One region of the Pseudoalteromonas carrageenovora IAM 12662 genome, then DNA from elsewhere that is predicted to be linked to it. Evidence: predicted binding sites of a transcription regulator. Region 1 holds the regulator's gene; each other region holds the start of a gene.

Region 1 (3,449 bases):
AACAAGCAATTACTAATAGCAACAGGTAGCCCAGCTTATTTTGAAGAAAAACAAGCTGACGGCACAGTAATGAGCGCCAGTGCAAACGAAGTACGCTACGATGTTGCTAAGCGATTTTTAACGCTAGTTGGCGATGCTGAGGTCGCTCAAGCGGGGCAAAAAATCAATGCAAAAAGTATTACATACGACATGCAACAGCAATTAATTAGCGCCGAAAAAGATGAAAACTCTACCGATCGCGTTCACACTATTTTAGTGCCTGTTGAGCCTAAAAAAGTAAAAAAAAGTGACAAAGGCCAGCCATGAGTACATTAAAAGCAGAGCTATTAGCAAAAAGCTATAAAGGCCGTGAAGTAGTAAAAAATGTTGGTCTAGAAGTCAAAGCTGGCAGTATTGTTGGATTGCTTGGGCCTAACGGCGCAGGTAAAACCACTACATTTTATATGATAGTGGGCCTTGTACCGAGTGATAAAGGCAAAATTTCTATTGATGAGAACGATATTACTCTTTTACCTATGCATAGTCGTGCTAGATTAGGCATAGGCTACTTACCACAAGAGTCATCAATTTTTAGAAAACTTACCGTTTATCAAAATTTAATGGCTATTTTAGAAACGCGGAAAGAGCTTAACAAAAAAGCAAGAGAAGATACGCTTAACAACTTGTTAGATGAATTTAGTATTCAACATATTCGAGACAGCCAAGGTATGGCTTTATCGGGTGGTGAGCGACGCCGCGTAGAAATTGCACGCGCACTAGCTGCTAATCCTAAATTTATATTGCTCGACGAACCCTTTGCAGGTGTAGACCCTATATCGGTGTTAGATATAAAGAAAATAATAGAACATCTTAAAAATCGTGGGATTGGTGTATTAATTACCGATCATAACGTAAGAGAAACCCTTGATGTTTGTGAAAAAGCCTACATTGTTTCTCATGGAGAGTTAATCGCTTCTGGTACACCAGAGCACGTATTAAATGATAAAACGGTACGCGATGTTTATTTAGGCGAGCAATTTAGGCTGTAACATTTACGCCATGTCTTTAAGCATCTGCTAGTATTAATTATAACAACATAAAAGGATTGTTAGAGATACATGAGGCAATCATTACAGCTGCGCATGGGCCAGCAACTTACAATGACTCCACAACTGCAACAAGCAATTCGTTTGTTGCAACTCAGTACATTGGATCTCCAGCAAGAAATACAAGAAGCGCTTGATAGCAATCCGCTTCTAGAAGTAGATGAACAAGATTACACGGAAGAATCAGCTGGCAAAAACGAGCAAAAAGCAGATAACGATGAATTAACCGTAAGTGCTAATGCCGACGAAAAACCAAGCGAGTACGAGCAAGACAGTGGTGAAGCACTTACTAAAGACACAGTAAGTGACGAAATGGCTATGGATGTAAGCTGGGATGAGTACATGAGCGCAGCTCCTGCTTCATCATCAGGCCCTATGCCAGAAGATGAGTCTATTTACCAAGGTGCTTCAACCGAAACTCTTCACGAATACCTAATGTGGCAATTACAGCTCACGCCGTTTAGCCCTACTGATGAAGCAATTGCAATAGCGATTGTTGAAGCAGTCGATGACTCAGGTATATTAACGCTAAGCTGTGAAGATATTTTAGAAAGCTTTAATCAAGAGAACGACGACGAGGGCGAAGTTGAACTTGATGAAATAGAAGCCGTTTTAAAACGTATTCAGTTGTTTGATCCGGTGGGTATAGCAGCTCGTAGCTTACAAGAGTGTTTGTGTATTCAGCTAAATCAGTTTGATAAAGATACGCCTTTTATCAATGAAACAAAGATGATTTTAACCGATCATATTGATCTATTAGCGGCTCGCGACTATCGTACATTAATGAAGAAAACTAAGCTCAAAGAAGACGAGCTTAAAGAAGTAATGACGTTAATTCACACTCTAAACCCTAAGCCAGCAGATACTATTGTAAGGGAAGAATCAGAGTATGTGATCCCCGATGTATCAGTTAAAAAAATAAAAGGCCGTTGGGTAGTTGAGCTAAACCCAGATAGCATGCCTAAGATACGTGTTAATAGCCAATATGCAGCTATGTCACGAACAGTTAAATCTAGTGGTGATAGTCAATTTATTCGCTCTCATTTACAAGAAGCTAAATGGTTTATAAAGAGCCTAGAGAGTAGAAACGACACACTACTAAAAGTAACTAATTGTATTGTTAAGCAACAACAGGGCTTTTTTGAACACGGTCCAGAAGCCATGAAACCTATGGTTTTAAACGATGTTGCTGAAATGGTAGAGATGCACGAGTCGACTATTTCGCGTGTAACTACTCAAAAGTATATGCACACGCCACGTGGTATATTTGAGCTTAAATACTTTTTCTCAAGCCACGTAAGCACCGAAAATGGTGGTGAGTGTTCATCTACAGCAATACGCGCTTTGATTAAAAAACTGATTGCCGCAGAAAACTCAGCAAAACCATTGAGTGATAGTAAAATTGCGGATATATTGGCTGAGCAAGGAATTAAAGTAGCTAGACGCACAATCGCAAAATACCGCGAATCTCTGGCTATTCCACCGTCTAATCAACGAAAGAGTTTGATATAAGACGCAAAACAAAGAGGAAAACGCTTATGCAACTAAACTTAACTGGTCGTCATGTAGATGTTACTGATTCATTAAGAGACTACGTAAATAATAAATTTGCAAAGCTAGAAAGGCATTCTGATCATATAAACAATGTTCATGTCATTCTCGATGTAGAAAAACTTAACCAAAAAGCTGAAGCTACAATCCATGTAAGTGGTGCAGAGTTATTTGCATCTACCGAACATCAAGACATGTATGCTGCCATAGACTCGTTGATTGACAAGCTCGATCGTCAAGTTATTAAACACAAAGAGAAGCTTGCTCGACACTAATATGATGAAATTAAGCTCACTTATATGCCAGGACTGCAGCAAAGCTGCGGTCCTTTTTAATAGCAAAAAAAGAATTTTAGAGTTTATTAGCGAACTCGCTCATGAAAAGCTTCCTTATCTTTCTCAGCAAGATATTTTGTGTGCTCTAATGAATAGAGAGAAGCTTGGTAGCACAGGCATAGGCCGTGGTATTGCAATTCCTCATGGAAGAATGAGTGGCGCAGAAGAGCCATTAGCAATAGTGCTTGTAAGCGAGACAGCCATAAATTTTGATGCGATTGATAACCGCCCTGTTGATATATTTGTTGCACTCATCGTACCAGATGGTGATAACCAACAGCACCTAAAGACTCTCGCAACCATAGCTGATAAACTAAATGACAAAGAATTTTGTAAACAGTTACGCTGTGCAAAATCCGATGCTGAGCTTTACCAAGTTATTGTTAATCAATCGTAGTTTAAAAGGGTGATAAATGGAGTTAATTATCATAAGTGGCCGCTCTGGTTCTGGGAAGTCGGTTGCTTTACGCGTTGTAGA
Region 2 (3,449 bases), 1.5 Mb from region 1:
TGAAACGCAGCGTATTTACGAGATGAACTCCAAGGTTATCTCGGCCGTTGACGAAATGATGAGTTACATTAATCAACAGCTTTAAAGAGTAAGGGGACTTTTATGCGTAAAATTTTATTTATTTCAGCAGGTGCTTTATTTTTAAGTGGCTGTATGTCTACGCAAAATAGTGAAGTAGTACAAGACGATCCGTACTATGCACCTATGTACCCAGAGCCCGTTGTAGAGCCCCTGGTAGCAACTGGGTCTTTATTTAATACTCATACTTCTAACGATTTATATTCAGACAAAAAAGCACTACGTACTGGCGATATAATTACGGTTAAACTTGAAGAGTCTACCCAAGCTACTAAAGCCGCTAAAACAGAAACAGATAAAGAAACTGACGCAAGCCTCGATCCTGTTATCGGCTTAGGTGGTTTACCTGTAAATATTGGTGGCGACAGTATTCAGTTTGGTATTGGCAGCGATTCATCGTTTACGGGTGATTCTAAATCAAATCAATCAAACAGTTTAGTAGGCGATATTTCGGTAAATGTTATGCGTGTTTTACCAAATGGTAATTTAGTTATTCGCGGCGAAAAATGGCTAACCTTAAATACCGGTGAAGAATTTATTAGGCTCGAAGGCTTAGTTCGCCCGCAAGATGTAAGTGCTGATAACACAGTAGAGTCAAACCGCATTGCAAATGCTCGTATTCAGTACTCGGGTAAAGGTCAAACACAAGAATCGCAAAGTCCAGGTTGGCTTACACGCTTCTTTAGCAGTTCGCTGTTTCCATTTTAGAGGGTAGCAACATGAAGAGCCTAAAAGCTTTATGTTTAGTCGTTTTACTAAGCTTGCAGTTTACTGCGAGCGCCGAGCGCATTAAAGACGTGTCTATGGTCGAAGGCGTAAGGTCTAACCAATTAGTTGGTTATGGTTTAGTTGTTGGCCTACCTGGCACTGGAGAGCAAAACTCATATACGCAACAAAGCTTCAGAGGCATGCTAAATAGTTTTGGTATTACGCTTCCTTCTACGCAAAGTCCTAAAATTAAAAATGTAGCTGCAGTAGCTGTTCATGCTGAGTTACCCGCTTTTAGAAAACCAGGGCAAACAATTGACATCACTGTCTCGTCTATTGGTAGTGCAGGGAGTTTACGTGGTGGTACGTTGCTGCAAACCTTTTTAAAAGGGGTAGATGGCAACGTGTACGCAATTGCACAAGGTAGCTTAATTGTCGGTGGTTTAGGCGCCCAAGGGCTTGATGGCAGTAAAGTTGTTATTAATACACCTACAGTTGGCAGAGTGCCAAATGGTGCTACTGTAGAGCGCGCCGTAGAAAGCCCGTTTATGCAAGGTGATTACATTACTTTTAATTTAAATCGCCCAGACTTCACAACTGCTAAACGCTTAGAAAAAACGATTAACGATTTAGTGGGCCCTAATAGTGCACAAGCACTGGATGCTGCTTCTATAAGAGTTTTAGCGCCACGGGATGCCTCGCAGCGTGTGTCTTACTTATCTACGCTTGAAAACCTTGAGTTTAAACCCGCTGATACAGCAGCAAAAATTATTGTTAATTCGCGAACAGGTACCATTGTTATTGGTAAAAACGTAAAGCTTCAGCCAGCGGCAATTACGCATGGTGGCTTAACTGTAACAATTGCAGAGCAACAAAATGTCTCTCAACCAAATCCGCTAGCAAACGGCGATACTGTTGTCACGCAGCAAAGCATTATTGATGTAAACCAAGATGATTCTCGTGCGTTTGTTTTTAACCCGGGCGTTAGTCTTGACGATTTAGTGCGTGCAATAAACGAAGTAGGTGCAGCGCCTGGCGATTTAATGGCTATTTTAGAAGCCCTAAAAGAAGCGGGTGCCATTAACGGTCAGCTTGTTGTTATTTAATTAGTTGCAGGTTGTTACTCCTTCCAAACAAAGCTTAAGTATACAAAAGGGACTTAAGCTTTTTATTGTTTCCCCTTCTTTGGCTCAATTTTTGCATTTGTTAAAGCATTATTCATTTTTGTGTCAAAAAGCTGATGGAAACAAATCACCTCGATAAGCAAAACTTTTTTGATTTAAGTAATTTAAATACATTACGTCAAGACGCTTTAAACAGCGGTGATGCATCAACTGATGCCTCAAAAGCTGCGCTTAAAAAAGCGGCTGCACAATTTGAAGCTATTTTTACGCAAATGCTGCTAAAAGGAATGCGCAAAGCAAATGAAGCTTTCGAAGACGAAGACAGTCCTTTTAATTCAAGTGGTGTAAAGTTTTTTGAAGAAATGCACGATCAGCAGCTTTCCTCTGAGCTTTCATCAAACGGCTCTCTAGGTTTAGCTGATTTAATAGTGCAGCAGCTTTCGCCAGAAGCAGATAACTTTATGCCCGGTTCAGTGTTAAGAACAACAAATGACTTTTTTAGTGACAAGCGTGCTGGGTCAACACTTGCGCATGAAAAAAACGAGCAACAAGCAGCTGCTATTGATAGTACTCAAGCCAATATTAATGAGCCTAAAGCGAGTAGCACTAATTTTGAAACAGCAGAGCAGTTTGTAAGTTCAGTGTGGGAACACGCTAAAACTGCAGCACAAAAAATTGGCTTAAACCCAGCTGTAATGGTGGCTCAGGCCGCCCTTGAAACGGGGTGGGGTAAGCATATCATTAGTAAAAGTGATGGTGGCAGCTCAAATAACTTATTTAATATTAAGTCAGATAAAAGCTGGGAAGGCGACAAAGCAAGTAAAGTAACACTTGAGTTTGAGCAAGGTACAGCTGTTAAAAAACAAGCAAGCTTTAGAGCCTACGATTCTATTAAAGATAGCGTAAACGACTTTGTTGATTTTTTAACGCAAAACCCACGTTACGAAGAAGCACTACAAAATACCGCAAAGCCAAATGAATTTTTAGATTCACTACAAAAAGCAGGCTACGCAACCGATCCTAATTACGCGAGTAAAATTAAAAAAGTGCTAAATAGCAGTGAGCTTAAAAATATTGCAACAAGCGCGTTTGCCCAAGGAGTGAAGTAATATGTCGTTTAGTTTATTAAATATTGCCAGTGCTGGGGTACGTTCAAGCTCTGAGCTTTTGCAAACGACCAGTAAAAATATCACCAATGTAAATACTGAGGGCTACGTACGTGAGCGAACTGAATTTACCACTATGGTTGATAATCAAGTAGGGCGGGGCGAAACATATAGGCTTTTGAACGAGTTTGCCCAATCGCAATTAAATCGCGATACCTCTAATAAATCATTTTTTGATCAGTTTGTTACTGAGGCAAACCGTGTAGATACCATTTTTTCTGAAGAATCTAATAATTTATCAACTGGTATCAATTCGCTTTTCAACAACGTGCAAGAGGCATTAAACCAGCCTTCTTCATCTGTTGCTCGCTCATTGGTAATGACTGATGCGCAAAGCCTAGTTGATCAAATGGATAGACTTTCAGGCATAGTG
Region 3 (3,449 bases), 970 kb from region 1:
GGTCGGTAGGGGAGATGTTTATGTCGCCCATTACAATTACGTCTTGCTCTGGTGTGTGGTTAGTTTCAAGGTGGGTCATTAAATCTTTGTAAAACTGGCGTTTATAAGGAAATTTAGTTTCGTGATTAATGTTATCGCCTTGTGGGAAATAACCATTCATAACGGTTAGGTCGCGGCCATTATCTTGTTCAACGGTTACGCTTATCATACGTTTTTGTGATTCATCAGTATCTGTTGCAAACCCTTTTAAGACCGATTTAGGTTCTTTTTTGCATAACATAGCTACACCGTAATGTGCTTTTTGACCGTGAAAATAAACGTGGTATCCCATTTTTTGAACATCTTCTAATGGGAATGCTTCGTCATGAACTTTAATTTCTTGCAAGCCAATAACGTCTGGTTGATGTTTATCTATTATTGCTTGTAATTGATGAAGGCGGGCACGCAGACCATTGATATTGAAAGAAATCACTTTCATAAAATTTACCTTAAAATTGGTTCTATTTAGTGGCATAAATTGTATCAGTAAATACGCGTACATAACATGACTGAATTGAGTTAATAGCTGCACAAATGTTGATCAAATGATGGCTAAAGTTTAAACATTGTAAATGCATTATTAATTAATTAAATAAATAAAAAATTCAATTGATATTAACTATTTTGAATATATAATGCGCAAAAATTACTTGTTTAGCTCGTTCAAATAGGATCTCTCATGAAAACACAACTACTTTTAGCTACCGCTTTATTTGCATCTGCAACTGTTTGTGCACAAAGCAACACTTACTTCAGCCAAGACAACAAACTTGAGTCTAAATTATGTGTATTAAGTGCTAACGAAGGCTTTAGCGTTGCCCGTAAAGAAGCTGCGCAACATGGCGTTTATTTATCTCGTTTTTCTAAGAGTATTTTGTGTAACGGTGAAGACATTCGTGATATCGCTAAAAAAGCGACGGCAAGTACTTCATCAGTAGATAAAGTAGAAGTATTTGCTAAAGATGCACACCAAGAAACACAGTTATGTATGACTGCACTTAAAAAAGGTTTAGCACCAGTACGTCAAAAGATTGGTAACTTAAACTCTTTAAAATGTAATGGTCAAAACGCAACTGAGTTTGTTAAGCGTTACCAAAACGCTGCAATTTAATTTTAAGCTAAAAATTATCTTTTAGAAAATGCCTGGTTTTAACCGGGCATTTTTTTGCAAAAATTACAAGGTAGGCTGCAATCATTGCAAAGCTAAGTAATTGATTAGAGTATATAAAATAAGCTAAAAACCACTAACCAATTGATAGTTAGAGTGTTATTTATATTGGCATCGGATTTGTATTAGTTAAAGTGACATTTACTAACTACAAGGATACGTCTTATGAAAAAGTTAACACTAGCAACAACTATTTTAGCATCTTTGAGCTTAGCGGCTTGTGCATCAAACCAAGGTTTAGAAAAAATCGATAGCGATTTTGCAAGCTTAGATAACGACAGTGATGGTTATATTTCAAAAGTAGAAGCAGATGATGACAGCATCTGGGGCCATTTTTCAAATATTGATACCAACATGGATAATGAAATCAGTCGTAAAGAATTTAACGCTTACATGCAATTAAATACCGGTAAGGTAGCCACTGACAGTGAAGTTAGTGAGTCAGCATTTAAAGCTAAAATAGCAAAGTTTGATAAAATCGAAAATGATTTTAGAAGCTTAGATAACGATAAAAATGGTTATATTTCAGTAGAAGAAGCTGACGATGATGATATTTCGAACCATTTTGGATACATGGATGGTAATAACGATAAGCGCATCAGTAAAGGTGAGTTTAAAGGTTATATTAAAAAATACGGTAAAGCGGTAGCTGAAGATGATGCTCTTAAGGTATTAAGACACAGCTAATATTACCTAAATTAGTTAATAAAAACAGCCAGCATTAATTGCTGGCTTTTTTGTGCATTTAATTTAGATAAAAGGCAGATATATTTTCCACCTTTTATGATGTTCTGTCATAATAGATGGCTGTGTATTTTAAAAGGCTGAGCAAAATTATGGCAGGTCGTCGAATTAGTGATGAGCAATTAATTGAGATCATTGAAGCGGCTATATTTGTCGCAGACAAACCAGTTAGTAAGCGCCATTTAAAAGACACAGTACTTGCTGATTTAGCTATATCAATGGCAAGAATTAACGCTGCAATTGAAGCTATAGAAAGCCACTTTCAGACACGAGGTATACGCCTTGTAGAAGTTGGCAGCGGTTATCGGTTTGAGGCTTGTAGTAGCTTAAGCCCTTGGCTGAGCAATTTATGGCAAGAACGAGCGCCTAAGTATTCGCGCGCGCTTTTAGAAACGTTGTCGTTAATAGCCTACAGGCAACCAATAACACGTGGTGAAATAGAGCAAGTAAGAGGCGTTACTACCGGCTCAACAATTATAAAAACCCTTCTCGAGCGTGAGTGGGTTAAAGTGGTAGGGCATAAAGAAGTGCCGGGTAAACCGGCATTATATGCAACTACTAAGCAATTTTTAGATTATTTTTCGTTAACAGGTTTAGAGAATTTACCTGCTTTGCCATCAGATCAGCAAAGCAAAATTAATCAGTTAATGAGCGATCCTTCTGTGAGAGAACCATCCGAATGAGTATACAAGGTGAAAAGTTACAAAAAGTCTTAGCCCGTGCAGGCGTAGGCTCACGCCGTGAAATGGAAAAATACATTGATGCTAACCGCGTTAGTGTAAATGGTAAAGTAGCTAAGTTAGGCGACCGTGTTGAAGAAACCGATTTAATTCGTGTTGACGGTCATACTGTAAAAATTGAAGAAAAAGCAGATCGTATCTGTCGTGTAATTATGTACAACAAACCAGAAGGTGAGTTAAGTACACGTAAAGATCCTGAAGGCCGTCGTACTGTATTTGATCGCTTACCTCGTATTGACGGTGAACGCTGGATTGCAGTTGGACGATTGGATATTAATACTGCAGGCCTAATGTTATTTACCAATGACGGCGAGCTTGCAAATCGTTTAATGCACCCAAGCTACGAAGTAGAGCGTGAATACTCAGCTCGAGTATTTGGTGAAGTAACGAATGAAACAGTTAAAAATCTTACTCGTGGTGTTGAACTAGAAGATGGTCCCGCTAAGTTTTTAAGCGTAAAACCAATGGGCGGCGAAGGTATTAACCGCTGGTTTAACGTTACACTTAATGAAGGGCGTAACCGCGAAGTTCGTCGTTTATGGCAGTCTCAAGATGTTGAAGTATCTCGCCTTATTCGTATTCGTTACGGTAAATTAGAACTTGATAAGCGTGTACCTCAAGGTGGCTGGAATGAGTTAGACCTTGAAACAGTTAACTATTTACGTAAAACAGTTAAGCTTGGTCGTGAAACACAGACTAAACTTTCGGTTATGCCTGAAAAGCGTAAAGATAAGCGCGCTAAAATCAATCAAATACGC
Region 4 (3,449 bases), 820 kb from region 1:
ATATTTTTTTTTCACCCGCATAACCATAATTGCTTAATCCTAAAGCAATTAATAGTAATAAAATCTTGTAATTCACTCTGCAGCCCTGCATTTTTATCGGTAACTTAACTCTAGTGGAGTTTGATTAACTTTACCATTAAAAAAGCCCGCAAAGCGGGCTTGAGAACACACATTTTTTAACAGCTAAATTAACAGCTGTAGTACATTTCAAACTCAACTGGGTGAGTTGTCATGTTAAGCTTTTCAACTTCTTGAGACTTAAGACCAATGTAAGCGTCAATTAAGTCATCAGTGAATACACCACCTTGAGTTAAGAATTCACGGTCTGCGCTAAGTGCAGATAGTGCTTCGTCAAGTGACGCTGCAACAGTTGGAATCTCTGCTGCTTCTTCAGCTGGAAGGTCGTATAAATCTTTATCCATTGCATCGCCAGGGTGGATCTTGTTTTTGATACCGTCAAGGCCAGCCATAAGCATTGCTGAGAAAGCAAGGTATGGGTTAGCTGTTGGATCTGGGAAGCGTACTTCAATACGACGTCCTTTTTCAGATGGAACCACTGGAATACGGATTGAAGCAGAACGGTTACGTGCAGAGTATGCAAGCATTACTGGTGCTTCAAAGCCTGGTACTAAACGTTTGTACGAGTTAGTAGATGCGTTTGCAAAAGCATTAATTGCTTTAGCATGCTTAATAATACCGCCAATGTAGTACAGTGCGTCTTCAGAAAGACCGCCGTACTTATCGCCAGCAAAAAGGTTAACACCGTCTTTAGCTAAAGACTGGTGACAGTGCATGCCAGAACCGTTATCACCAACAATTGGCTTAGGCATAAACGTGGCTGTTTTACCGTACAAGTGAGCCATGTTGTGGATAACATATTTCATTTCTTGAATTTCATCCGCTTTTAATACCATTGTATTAAAGCGAGTAGCGATTTCGTTTTGACCTGCTGTTGCTACTTCATGGTGATGCGCTTCTACTACTTGGCCAAGCTCTTCAAGAACTAAACACGTAGCTGAACGCCAATCTTGTGAAGAATCAACCGGTGAACAAGGGAAGTAACCACCTTTAACACCAGGACGGTGGCCAGTATTGCCGCCTTCGTAATCTTTATCTGAGTTCCATGCTGCTTCTACAGCGTCAACTTTGTACATTGAACCAGACATGTCTGATTTGTATTTAACGTCATCAAAAAGGAAAAACTCTGGCTCAGGGCCAAATAATACAGTATCTGCGATACCAGTAGAGCGCATGTAATCTTCAGCGCGTTTTGCAACAGAGCGAGGGTCACGCTCGTAACCTTGTAGTGTAGAAGGCTCTACAACATCACAACGAACAATTAGCGTTGTTTCTTCTGTAAATGGGTCTAATTTAACAGACTCAGGTACTGGCATTAGCACCATGTCTGATTCGTTAATGCCTTTCCAGCCTGCAATTGAAGAACCGTCGAACATTTTACCGTCTTCAAAAAAGTCTTCATCAACTTGGTGATGAGGAATAGATACATGTTGTTCTTTACCCTTAGTGTCAGTAAAGCGTAAATCAATGAACTTAACGTCATTTTCTTTAATAAAATCTAAAACCGATTGTGACATGTGTCCTCCAACTATTGGGTTTTATTATTGCTGCATAATTGCTTTGATATTTAGTAAGCTGATTTTGTGCCATGATTGTAACTGGCTGTTTATACTTTGAAATTTTATAGTTGCATCAAAATGGAATAAACAAACGCACCCATTTGGTGCGTAAAAAATCCCTTTTGGTGCAAAATTTACAGGGTGTAATTTGCTGCTAATTTAATCGCTTCAAATTAGCATAACCTAAATGCAAAAGAGTGCCAAAAATATCACCGAAATAGCAAAAAAGGCTGTTTTTCAAAAATTAATTGAAATTTAATTCATATAATTGTCATATATAAAACAGATACTTAGTAAAAGTATTGAGAAAGTTTTGAAAATTGTATTGGATAAACTTTCATCCATGTCATTAATGAGGGATAATATGCGCCCTTTTAAATCCTATGCTTGGACATCTCGTGAAAACGCAGATGAGTGCGTAGATCTTGCAGGATCAATGAGAATTAATTTCTCTGAGTAAATATATGAGCATCGAACAGTTAAGAAATATAGCGATTATCGCGCACGTTGACCACGGTAAAACAACTCTGGTTGACAAACTACTTGAGCAATCAGGTACATTAGAAACACGCGGCGGTAACGAAGAGCGCGTGATGGACTCAAACGACATTGAGAAAGAACGTGGTATTACCATTTTGGCTAAAAACACAGCCATTTCTTGGAACGACTACCATATCAATATCGTAGATACTCCGGGACACGCCGATTTCGGTGGTGAAGTTGAACGCGTACTTTCGATGGCTGACTCAGTATTATTACTTGTTGATGCTCAAGAAGGTCCAATGCCACAAACGCGTTTCGTAACGCAAAAGGCATTCGCGCAAGGCTTAAAGCCAATCGTAGTTATCAATAAAATTGATAAGCCAGGTGCACGTCCTGATTGGGTTATGGATCAAATCTTTGATTTATTCGACAACCTAGGTGCAACTGACGAACAGTTAGACTTTAAAGTAATCTACGCATCAGCTATCAACGGCTGGGCAACATTAGATTTAGACGAGCCATCAGAAAACATGGAACCTATGTTCAAGATGATCGTTGAAGAAGTATCACCACCGGATGCAGATCCTGAAGGTGACTTCCAAATGCAAATTTCTCAACTAGATTACAACTCTTATGTTGGTGTAGTTGGTATTGGTCGTATCAAACGTGGTTCTGTTGCTCCTAACCAACAAGTTACAATCATCGGTGCAGATGGTTCAAAACGTAACGGTAAAATTGGTGCAGTACAAAGCTACCTAGGTCTTGAGCGTATCGAAACTGATAAAGCTTACGCTGGTAACATCGTAACTGTAACAGGTATTGGCGAACTTAAGATTTCAGACACAGTTTGTTGTCCTAACAATGTTGAAGCACTACCTCCACTAAGCGTTGATGAGCCTACAGTAACGATGACGTTCTCTGTAAATAACTCTCCGTTCTGTGGTAAAGAAGGTAAGTTTGTAACATCACGTAATATCCGTGAGCGTTTAGACAAAGAATTAGTACACAACGTAGCACTTCGCGTTGCAGATACTGACAACCCAGATAGCTTCCGCGTATCGGGTCGTGGTGAATTACACCTTGGTATCCTAATCGAGAACATGCGTCGTGAAGGTTACGAGCTAGCTGTATCTCGTCCAGAAGTTATCTTACGTACTGTTGATGGCGTGTTAGAAGAACCGTATGAAACACTAACAATTGACTGTCAAGAAGAGCACCAGGGTTCTATCATGGAACAAATTGGTCTTCGTAAGGGTGAGCTTACTGACATGGCACCAGATGGTAAAGGCCGTATGCGTATGGACTTTATGATCCCAAGCCGTGGCTTAA

Evidence for each region. Region 1 encodes sigma-54, which starts transcription at its own class of promoters, with help from an activator protein. Its sites were predicted from a motif close to GTTGGCACGNNNNTNGNNT; they were not measured.
Region 2: a site for sigma-54 is predicted at 1,971-1,989, ahead of flgJ (flagellar assembly peptidoglycan hydrolase FlgJ). Genes of this name have one in related genera too.
Region 3: a site for sigma-54 is predicted at 1,315-1,333, ahead of ALFOR1_RS07170 (EF-hand domain-containing protein). Genes of this name have one in related genera too.
Region 4: a site for sigma-54 is predicted at 1,651-1,669, ahead of glnA (glutamate--ammonia ligase). Genes of this name have one in related genera too.

The regions. Positions count from the first base shown of each region.
Region 1 is NZ_LT965928.1:592,214-595,662, reverse strand. Features, by position in the region: gene lptA (lipopolysaccharide transport periplasmic protein LptA) at 1-306, shown strand, start outside; gene lptB (LPS export ABC transporter ATP-binding protein) at 303-1,028, shown strand; gene ALFOR1_RS02765 (RNA polymerase factor sigma-54) at 1,098-2,597, shown strand; gene hpf (ribosome hibernation promoting factor) at 2,624-2,911, shown strand; gene ALFOR1_RS02755 (PTS sugar transporter subunit IIA) at 2,916-3,368, shown strand; gene rapZ (RNase adapter RapZ) at 3,385-3,449, shown strand, end outside.
Region 2 is NZ_LT965928.1:2,688,919-2,692,367, reverse strand. Features, by position in the region: gene flgG (flagellar basal-body rod protein FlgG) at 1-85, shown strand, start outside; gene flgH (flagellar basal body L-ring protein FlgH) at 103-786, shown strand; gene ALFOR1_RS12210 (flagellar basal body P-ring protein FlgI) at 798-1,892, shown strand; gene flgJ (flagellar assembly peptidoglycan hydrolase FlgJ) at 2,027-3,019, shown strand; gene flgK (flagellar hook-associated protein FlgK) at 3,021-3,449, shown strand, end outside.
Region 3 is NZ_LT965928.1:1,560,266-1,563,714, forward strand. Features, by position in the region: gene xthA (exodeoxyribonuclease III) at 1-478, opposite strand, end outside; gene ALFOR1_RS07165 (exonuclease III) at 719-1,150, shown strand; gene ALFOR1_RS07170 (EF-hand domain-containing protein) at 1,373-1,894, shown strand; gene scpB (SMC-Scp complex subunit ScpB) at 2,044-2,634, shown strand; gene rluB (23S rRNA pseudouridine(2605) synthase RluB) at 2,631-3,449, shown strand, end outside.
Region 4 is NZ_LT965928.1:3,390,016-3,393,464, reverse strand. Features, by position in the region: gene ALFOR1_RS15385 (DUF4124 domain-containing protein) at 1-76, opposite strand, end outside; gene glnA (glutamate--ammonia ligase) at 189-1,595, opposite strand; gene typA (translational GTPase TypA) at 2,102-3,449, shown strand, end outside.